One region of the Streptosporangium album genome, then DNA from elsewhere that is predicted to be linked to it. Evidence: predicted binding sites of a transcription regulator. Region 1 holds the regulator's gene; the other holds the start of a gene.
What was found. Region 1 encodes LexA, which represses DNA repair genes until DNA is damaged. Its sites were predicted from a motif close to TCGAACANNTGTTCGA; they were not measured.
Positions count from the first base shown of each region.

Region 2: the regulator LexA is predicted to act here: its motif matches at 1,883-1,898, upstream of ruvC (crossover junction endodeoxyribonuclease RuvC).

Region 1 is NZ_JACHJU010000001.1:612,102-616,308, forward strand. Features, by position in the region: gene FHR32_RS02780 (vitamin B12-dependent ribonucleotide reductase) at 1-796, opposite strand, end outside; gene nrdR (transcriptional regulator NrdR) at 882-1,343, opposite strand; gene FHR32_RS02790 (LysM peptidoglycan-binding domain-containing protein) at 1,615-1,884, opposite strand; gene lexA (transcriptional repressor LexA) at 2,219-2,932, shown strand; gene FHR32_RS02800 (NAD(P)-dependent oxidoreductase) at 3,147-4,007, opposite strand; gene FHR32_RS02805 (elongation factor G) at 4,144-4,207, opposite strand, start outside.
Region 2 is NZ_JACHJU010000003.1:595,940-600,146, reverse strand. Features, by position in the region: gene pdxT (pyridoxal 5'-phosphate synthase glutaminase subunit PdxT) at 28-618, shown strand; gene FHR32_RS32610 (YebC/PmpR family DNA-binding transcriptional regulator) at 622-1,374, shown strand; gene FHR32_RS32605 (hypothetical protein) at 1,504-1,671, shown strand; gene ruvC (crossover junction endodeoxyribonuclease RuvC) at 1,931-2,515, shown strand; gene ruvA (Holliday junction branch migration protein RuvA) at 2,515-3,135, shown strand; gene FHR32_RS46235 (hypothetical protein) at 3,132-3,266, shown strand; gene ruvB (Holliday junction branch migration DNA helicase RuvB) at 3,263-4,207, shown strand, end outside.

The DNA.
Region 1 (4,207 bases):
CGGCGTCGCGCAGCGCGCGGACCTTGTCCTCCTCGCGCGCCTTGGTCTCGATGAACTCCTCGATGTCGGGGTGGTCCACGTCCAGGACGACCATCTTGGCCGCGCGGCGGGTGGCGCCACCGGACTTGATGGTGCCCGCGGAGGCGTCCGCGCCGCGCATGAAGGAGACCGGGCCGCTGGCCGTACCGCCGCTGGAGAGCAGCTCCTTCGACGAGCGGATCCGGGAGAGGTTGACACCGGACCCCGAACCGCCCTTGAAGATCACACCCTCTTCCTTGTACCAGTCGAGGATGGACTCCATCTGGTCGTCGACGGCCAGGATGAAACAGGCGCTGACCTGCTGCGGCGAGGCGGTCCCCACGTTGAACCAGACCGGCGAGTTGAAGCTGAAGACCTGGTTGACCAGAGCGTGCTTGAGCTCGTGGTCGAAGATCTCGGCATCCTCGTCACTGGCGAAGCAGCCCTCCTCGACCGCGGTCCTGGTGTAGACGCCCACCACCCGGTCGACCAGCTGCTTCAGGCTCCACTCGCGCTGCGGGGTGCCGACCGCGCCACGGAAGTATTTGGTGGTCACGATGTTGGCGGCGTTGACCGACCAGGAGTCGGGAAACTCCACGCCCCGCTGCTCGAAGTTGATCGAGCCGTCCCGCCAGTTGGTCATCACGACGTCACGGCGCTCCCAGTGCACTTCGTCATAGGGATGCACCCCGGGAGTGGTGAAGATCCGCTTCATCTTCAAACCCTTGCGCAACCGCTTGCCCCCACGCGCGGCTGCGCCACTGACCGTCTCCGTCATGACTTCCCCCTTCCGGGGCTCCGCAGAGCCCTCGAGTCGGACCACATCAACGCGCCGCCTTGTCCCCCGGCGCTCGGGGTGTGATTCAGCCCTGCTTGGCAGGACGATCCGCCCTTAACTGCATGATTTCGGTCTCGAAATCCGCCAGGGTCTCGAAACTCCGGTAGACCGAGGCGAATCGCAGGTAGGCCACCTCGTCCAGTTCGCGGAGCGGTCCCAGGATCGCCAGCCCGACCTCGTGGGCCGCGATCTCCGCCGACCCGGTCGCCCGGATGCCCTCCTCCACCCGCTGACCCAGCTGGGCCAGCGAGTCCTCACTGACCGGGCGTCCCTGACATGCCCGCCGGACGCCCGCGATCACCTTTTCCCTGAAGAAGGGCTCGGTCACCCCGCTGCGCTTGCTGACCATGAGCAGCACGGTCTCCTGCGTGGTGAACCTGCGCCCGCACTCCGGGCATGTGCGCCTGCGGCGGATGGCCCCGCCGTCCTCGGTGGACCGGCTGTCGATGACCCGCGTGTCAGGGTGCCGACAGAACGGACAGTGCACGCGTCGCCTCCTTGGCCCGGCAAGCGGCCCACCCTTCAGCCCACGTCCACGGTGTCCATGCCGAGATGCTCGCGCACATATCGAATGGTCGAGATGCGGTAATGGAAACACAATCTATGGTGAAGTGCGCCGAAGATGCCACTAGATGTTGTGGTCCAACGGTAGAAGTGTCGGCCCATGAACGCAAGTTGAGAAGGCCCTGCCGGGCGAAGTCGCTGATCAGCGCACCCCATTCGCACGGGCCGGGCGTGTCGCCCCTCCGGAGCGCTCTTCAGGAGGGGGAGCCGTCCGGCAGGTAGAGCCGGGTCCCCGGCTGGATCACGGAGCCGGACAGCCCGTTGAGATCCATGATCCGGCGGACCGTCGGGGCGAGGTCGCCCTCCCCGGTGACCGCGTCCGCGATCCCCCACAGCGTGTCGCCACCATGGACCACGACCCGCGACAGCCCTCCGCGCCCCTTCCGCTCAACCGCCGAGGCGGCGTCGATGCGCGCGGCGACCCAGAGCACCCCCAAGGCGGCCAGCACGAGAGCGGCCACCATCACACCCCTCCCCCGCCTGGTGAGCCGGAGAGGCGCACCAGAGTATCGGATGTTCCCCGCCGGACCGGGCCGCCGGGCGGGTGCCCGCCCAGCTCCCCCCGCCGCCACAGCCGTTTTCATGATGGCCCCCCCGAGCCTTCGACCTGGCCGAACACATATCGAAGAAAGATCAGCGAATCGAACACGATGTCGATCGAACTCCCGTACGATGTTGTACACCACTCCGCCGTTGATTTCCCGAACGACTCGAACAATTGTTTGAATATGATCTTCAACAGGGGTACGGTCGCCGTGTGCGACGGAAGAAACACAGATCGGGAGGCGAGGAGATCGCATGAGCGAGCACGACAAGAACGGTTCGGCTGTCAGTGACCTGGCGGTGCGCAGGCGTGACTCCCTTGGCCTCACCCCCAGGCAGCGGAAGATCCTTGAGGTGATCCGCGACTCGGTGCAGCAGCGCGGCTACCCGCCCTCCATGCGAGAGATCGGCGAGGCGGTGCAGCTCACCAGCACCTCCAGCGTGTCGCACCAGTTGACGGCGTTGCAGCGTAAGGGATACCTGCGCCGTGATCCGCACCGTCCCCGCGCGCTCGAGGTCCGCCTTCCCGGAGAGCCGGCGCTGTGGATGGATCCCGCCGGCACGGGTGATGACGAGACCCCGATCAGCCGCCCGACCGCGGCCTACGTGCCGCTTGTCGGCCGGATCGCCGCCGGTGGCCCGATCCTCGCCGAGGAGAGCGTCGAGGACGTCTTCGCCCTCCCCAAGCAGCTCGTCGGCGAAGGCACGCTCTTCCTGCTCCAGGTGACCGGCGACTCGATGATCGAGGCCGCCATCGCCAACGGCGACTGGGTGGTCGTCCGCCAGCAGCCCGTCGCGGACAACGGCGACGTGGTCGCCGCGATGATCGACGGCGAGGCCACGGTCAAGACCTTCAAGCGCAAGGACGGCCACGTCTGGCTCGTCCCGCACAACCCCAACTACGACCCGATCCCCGGCGACGAGGCGACCGTTCTGGGCAAGGTCGTAGCGGTTCTGCGCAAGCTCTGAGCCGGCGCGGCGCGGGAGCGGGCCACCGTGCCCGCTCCTTCCGGCGCTCCCACGACGGCCGCCCCGCCGCGGCGGGGCGGTCACCGCCGGAAGGGGCCGAATCCACCACAGCTCGCCCTACGGAGGCCGTACGGCGGAGCCTCCGTCATCGGGCGGCCGGGCCCGCACTCCCCCTTCCATCCACGACCTGCCGGGCGTTGCCGCCGACGGGCTCTCAGCTGCGTGCGCGGACCAACTCCACGATCGCGGTTATGTCGGAGTCGTTCCAGCCGTGCTCGGCGGCTTCCTCGTAGCGTTGCTCGATCAGCCGGGCGATCGGCAGCCGGAGCCCCTTCGACTCCGCGACCTCGACGGCGAGCCGTACATCCTTGGCACCGAGCCGCGTCGCGAACCATCCGCGGTGGTCACCCTGGAGGATGTCGTCGATCCGGTTGTGCAGGCCGGTCGCGACGGTCGGCCATTGGAAGAGGAGTTCCCTCAGCATCGCCTCGTCGAGCCCAGCGGCCTGGCCTGTCGCCACCGCCTCGGCGAGGACCGCGACCCCCGCCATCATCAGATAATTGTTCAGGAGCTTGAAGGTCAGGGCGCTGCCCGGATCGCGCCCGCAGTACCAGTGGACGGCGAAGAGGTCCGCCCAGAGGGGTTCCAACCGGTCGACGAGACCACGTTCACCGCCCAGCAGGCCCATGGACTGCCCTTCGACGACGGCCTGCGGACCTCCGAAAACCGGGGCGGCCACGAACCGGCCCCCCGGCGCCAGCTCCGCAAGCGCGCGGGACGTGTCCGGAGAGACGGTACTCATGTCCGCCACGACCTGCGCGCCGGGATCCGGTCCGAGGTCGGTCAGCCGCGCCATGACGGCACGGACCGCTTGGTCGTCGGCGAGCGACATCAGCACCGCGCCGGCGTCTCGGGCGGCCTCCGCCGGTGAGGGCGCCTCCACCGCACCTGCATCGACCGCCTCCGCCGCCTTACCGGGTGTCCGGTTCCAGACGGTGACCTCATGACCGTGTTCGAGCAGCCGCCGGGCCATCGCCCGGCCCATGCTGCCCATACCGAGCACCGATACCCGCATGTCCCCTCCCTCTGCTAGCCACTGTCTTCCTCTTCCGGCCGCCGGTCACGCGGGAAGGACACGAAAAGAGGCAGAGCCTTTAATCGATGCCGGGGCGGTCCGCGCGCCCCGGCATCCTGCCGACCTCACCTCGATCTCATCGAGCCGTTCCGCGCCGCGCGAGATACCGCAGATATTCCTTGCGGTTGAGGGGGTTGCCG
Region 2 (4,207 bases), on a different contig from region 1:
ATTTCGAGCATCTTGAAAGGACCACTGGTGAGCATCGCCCCGACAATCGGTGTGTTCGCCCTGCAGGGAGACGTGCGTGAGCACCTGCGCTCCCTGGAGGTGGCGGGCGCCAAGGCGGTTGCCGTACGGCGACCCGGCGAGCTGGAGGCGGTCGACGGCCTGGTCATCCCCGGCGGGGAGTCCACCACCATGTGGAAGCTCGCCGAGACCTTCGACCTGCTTGAGCCGCTCCGTCTGAGGATCAAGAACGGCATGCCCGCCTATGGGTCCTGCGCGGGCATGATCATGCTGGCCGACCGGATCGAGGCCGGTGTCGACGGTCAGCAGACGATCGGGGGCATCGACATGGTGGTCCGCCGCAACGCCTTCGGCCGGCAGGTCGCATCCTTCGAGGCCGACATCGACTTCGCCGGCCGCGGCGCGTTGCGTGCGGTGTTCATCCGTGCGCCGTGGGTGGAATCCGTCGGGCCCGGGGTCGAAGTGCTGGCCCGGGCCGAAGCTGAGGATAGGATCGTCGCGGTCCGTCAGGGACCGCTGCTCGCCACGTCCTTCCACCCGGAACTTACCGGGGATGTCGGTGTGCATTCATACTTCGTTGAGATGGTGAGGGAGCTCTAGGCGATGTCCGGCCACTCCAAATGGGCGACGACGAAGCACAAGAAGGCCGCGCTTGACTCCAAGCGAGGCAAGCTGTTCGCCAAGCTCATCAAGAACATCGAGGTCGCGGCCCGGACCGGCGGCCCCGACCCGGACGGCAATCCGACGCTGTACGACGCCATCACCAAGGCGCGCAAGAGTTCGGTTCCGATCGACAACATCGAGCGCGCCCGCAAGCGCGGCGGTGGCCTGGAGGCCGGTGGCGCCGACTGGCAGACCATCATGTACGAGGGCTACGCCCCCGGCGGCGTCGCGGTGCTCATCGAGTGCCTGACCGACAACCGCAACCGCGCGGCCTCCGAGGTCCGGGTCGCCCTGACCCGCAACGGCGGCTCCCTGGCCGATCCCGGCTCGGTCTCCTACATGTTCAACCGCAAGGGCGTCGTGCTCGTCCCCAAGGGTGAGCTGGGAGAGGACGACGTGCTGACCGCGGTCCTCGACGCGGGTGCCGAGGAGGTCAACGACCTGGGTGACCAGTTCGAGGTCGTCGCCGAGGCCACCGACCTCGTCCCGGTCCGCAAGGCCCTGCAGGACGCCGGGATCGACTACGACTCGGCGGAGTCCAGCTTCCTGCCGACGATGAACGTCCCCCTCGACGAGGACGGCGCGCGCAAGGTCTTCAGGCTGATCGACGCCCTGGAGGACAGCGACGACGTCCAGAACGTCTGGGCCAACTTCGACGTCTCCGACGAGGTTCTGGAGAAGCTCGACGTGTAGGCCCCTTGCGGAACACCCGTCTCCGGCACCGGAGGCGGGTGTTCCGCCGTCTGGGGGGATCCGAGCCGCCTGTGCGCTCTGCTCCCTCAAGGACACTCCGAGAAGGCCGACGGCTTCATCGCGGTCTTCGTGACCGCATGCACCATCAGGGCCGCCGAGCGCACCCACGGGTACAACGGCGTGCTGCACGGTTTCATCGAGCAGATCGAGCAGATCGAACGGCTCTTCACCGCCTGGCTGATCCTGCTGCTCGGCGGGTCCGTGCCGACCGGCGGTCTGGCCGCCCAGCACCTGTAGGGAGCGCCGTCCCCCGGCCGGGCAGTTCCTCGGGGCCGGCCGCCCGGCACCTGAGGAGGTCGATCCGCCGGTCATCCCGGGGGTCTCCCGCCACGGCCGGCGCCGGCATCTCGACGCCGTCTTCCGGGCCGGGCCGTACGTGCTCGACCATCTTCCGAGCGGTGGTGCGGGCAGCCGTGCGTGAGGTGCTCCCACGCGGTAGAGTCGGGCACCGAACAGGTGTTCGGCGAGCGGAGGCGTGTCGGTGCGATTGCCCGAGCTGCGGGTGATGGGGGTCGATCCGGGGCTGACCCGGTGCGGGCTCGGGGCGGTCGAAGGGCGGCCCGGAGCGCCGCTGAGCCTCGTCAAGGTCGGGGTCGTCCGGACCCTAGCCGACGACGAGATCGGGACCAGGCTGGTGGCGATCGAGGAGGGCATCGAGCAGTGGCTCGACGAGGTCGAGCCCGACGCGGTGGCCGTGGAGCGGGTCTTCGCCCAGCACAACCTCAGGACCGTGATGGGCACCGCGCAGGCGTCCGCCGTGGCGATCCTGTGCGCGTCCCGCCGGGGGCTGCCGGTGGCGTTGCACACGCCCTCCGAGGTCAAGGCCGCGATCACCGGCAGCGGCACGGCCGACAAGCAGCAGGTGGGGACCATGGTGACCCGGCTGCTCCGGCTGGACGCCATGCCCAAGCCCGCCGACGCCGCCGACGCGCTGGCGCTGGCGATCTGCCACGTGTGGCGCGGCGGAGCGCAGAACCGGCTGGCCGAGGCGCTGGCCAAGACCAGGACCGGGCAGGGAACGACCGCCGCCGCCTATTTCCGGGGGCGGGGCCGGGCCGGATATTCGAAGGGAACTCCATAGTGATCGCCTCGGTGCGGGGACGGGTGGCCGCGATCGCGCCCGACGGTGCGGTGGTCGAGGTCGGCGGGGTGGGCATGCTGGTCCACTGCACGCCGGGCACGCTGGCGACGCTCCGGGTCGGTGAGGAGGCCCGGCTGGCCACCTCGCTCGTGGTCAGGGAGGAGTCGCTGACGCTGTTCGGCTTCGCCGGCGACGACGAGCGCGGCGTCTTCGAGATGCTGCAGACGGCCAACGGGGTCGGCCCCAAGGTCGCTCTGGCGATGCTGGCCGTCCACACCCCCAACGCGCTCCGGATGGCCGTGGCGAGCGCCGATGTGAAGGCGTTGACCAGGGTTCCCGGGGTCGGGCCCAAGGGGGCCCAGCGGATCATCGTCGATCTCAAGGACAAGCTCGGCACGCCCGATCAGGCCGTCAACGCCGCCCTCAACGGCGGCGCGGCCGTGCCCGCCTGGCGGGACCAGGTCCACTCCGGCCTGGTGGGGCTCGGCTACTCGGCCAGGGACGCCGACGAGGCCGTCGCCGTCGTCACCCCCCAGGCCGACGCCGAGGTGGCACAGGGCCGCACTCCGCAGGTGGCGACGTTGCTCAAGGCCGCGCTGGGCGCGCTGAGCGTCCGATGAGGGGGCACTCCGCGGTGCGGCTGGACATACACGACGAGCTCCCGGACATGCACGACGAGAAGGAAGCCGCCCGCGCGGGCGCGTGGAGCCGGGACGACCGTGGCGGCACGAGTGAGGGTGGACCGGCGTGAGCTCCGAGCGTGATCTGGTGTCACCCGAGGTCGAGGGTGACGAGCGGCTGATCGAGGCGGCGCTGCGCCCCAAGCGGCTGGAGGAGTTCATCGGCCAGGCGCGCGTGCGCGAGCAGCTGTCGCTGGTCCTGCAGAGCGCGCTGCGGCGCAACCGGCCACCGGACCACGTGCTGATGAGCGGCGGGCCCGGTCTCGGCAAGACGACCCTCTCCATGATCATCGCGACGGAGCTGTCCGTTCCGCTCCGGATCACCTCCGGCCCCGCGCTGGAGCGGGCGGGCGACCTGGCGGCGATCCTGTCGACCATCTCGGAGGGAGAGGTCCTCTTCATCGACGAGATCCACCGGATGGCCCGTCCCGCGGAGGAGATGCTCTATCTCGCGATGGAGGACTTCCGCGTCGACATCGTGGTGGGCAAGGGGCCGGGGGCGACCGCGATCCCGCTGGAGGTCGCACCGTTCACCCTGGTCGGGGCCACCACCCGGGCCGGGCTGCTGCCCGCTCCGCTCCGCGACCGGTTCGGCTTCGTCGCGCACATGGACTTCTACGACGTGGCCGAGCTCGAGCAGGTGCTCCGGCGTTCCTCGCGGCTGCTCGGCCTGGAGCTTCCCGGCGACGCGGCGCACGAGATCGCCGTGCGGTCGCGGGGCACGCCCCGCATCGCCAACCGGCTGCTGCGCCGAGTCCGTGACTTCGCCGAGGTGCGGGCCGACGGGGTGGTCACCAAGGACGTCGCCTCGGCGGCCCTCAACCTCTACGAGGTGGACGCCGAGGGACTGGACCGGCTTGACCGGGCCGTGCTCGGGGCGCTGCTGCGCAAGTTCGGGGGCGGTCCGGTGGGGTTGTCCACGCTGGCCGTCGCGGTGGGGGAGGAGCCGGAGACGGTCGAGGTGGTCGCGGAGCCGTTCCTGGTCCGCCAGGGTCTGCTGGCGCGCACGCCC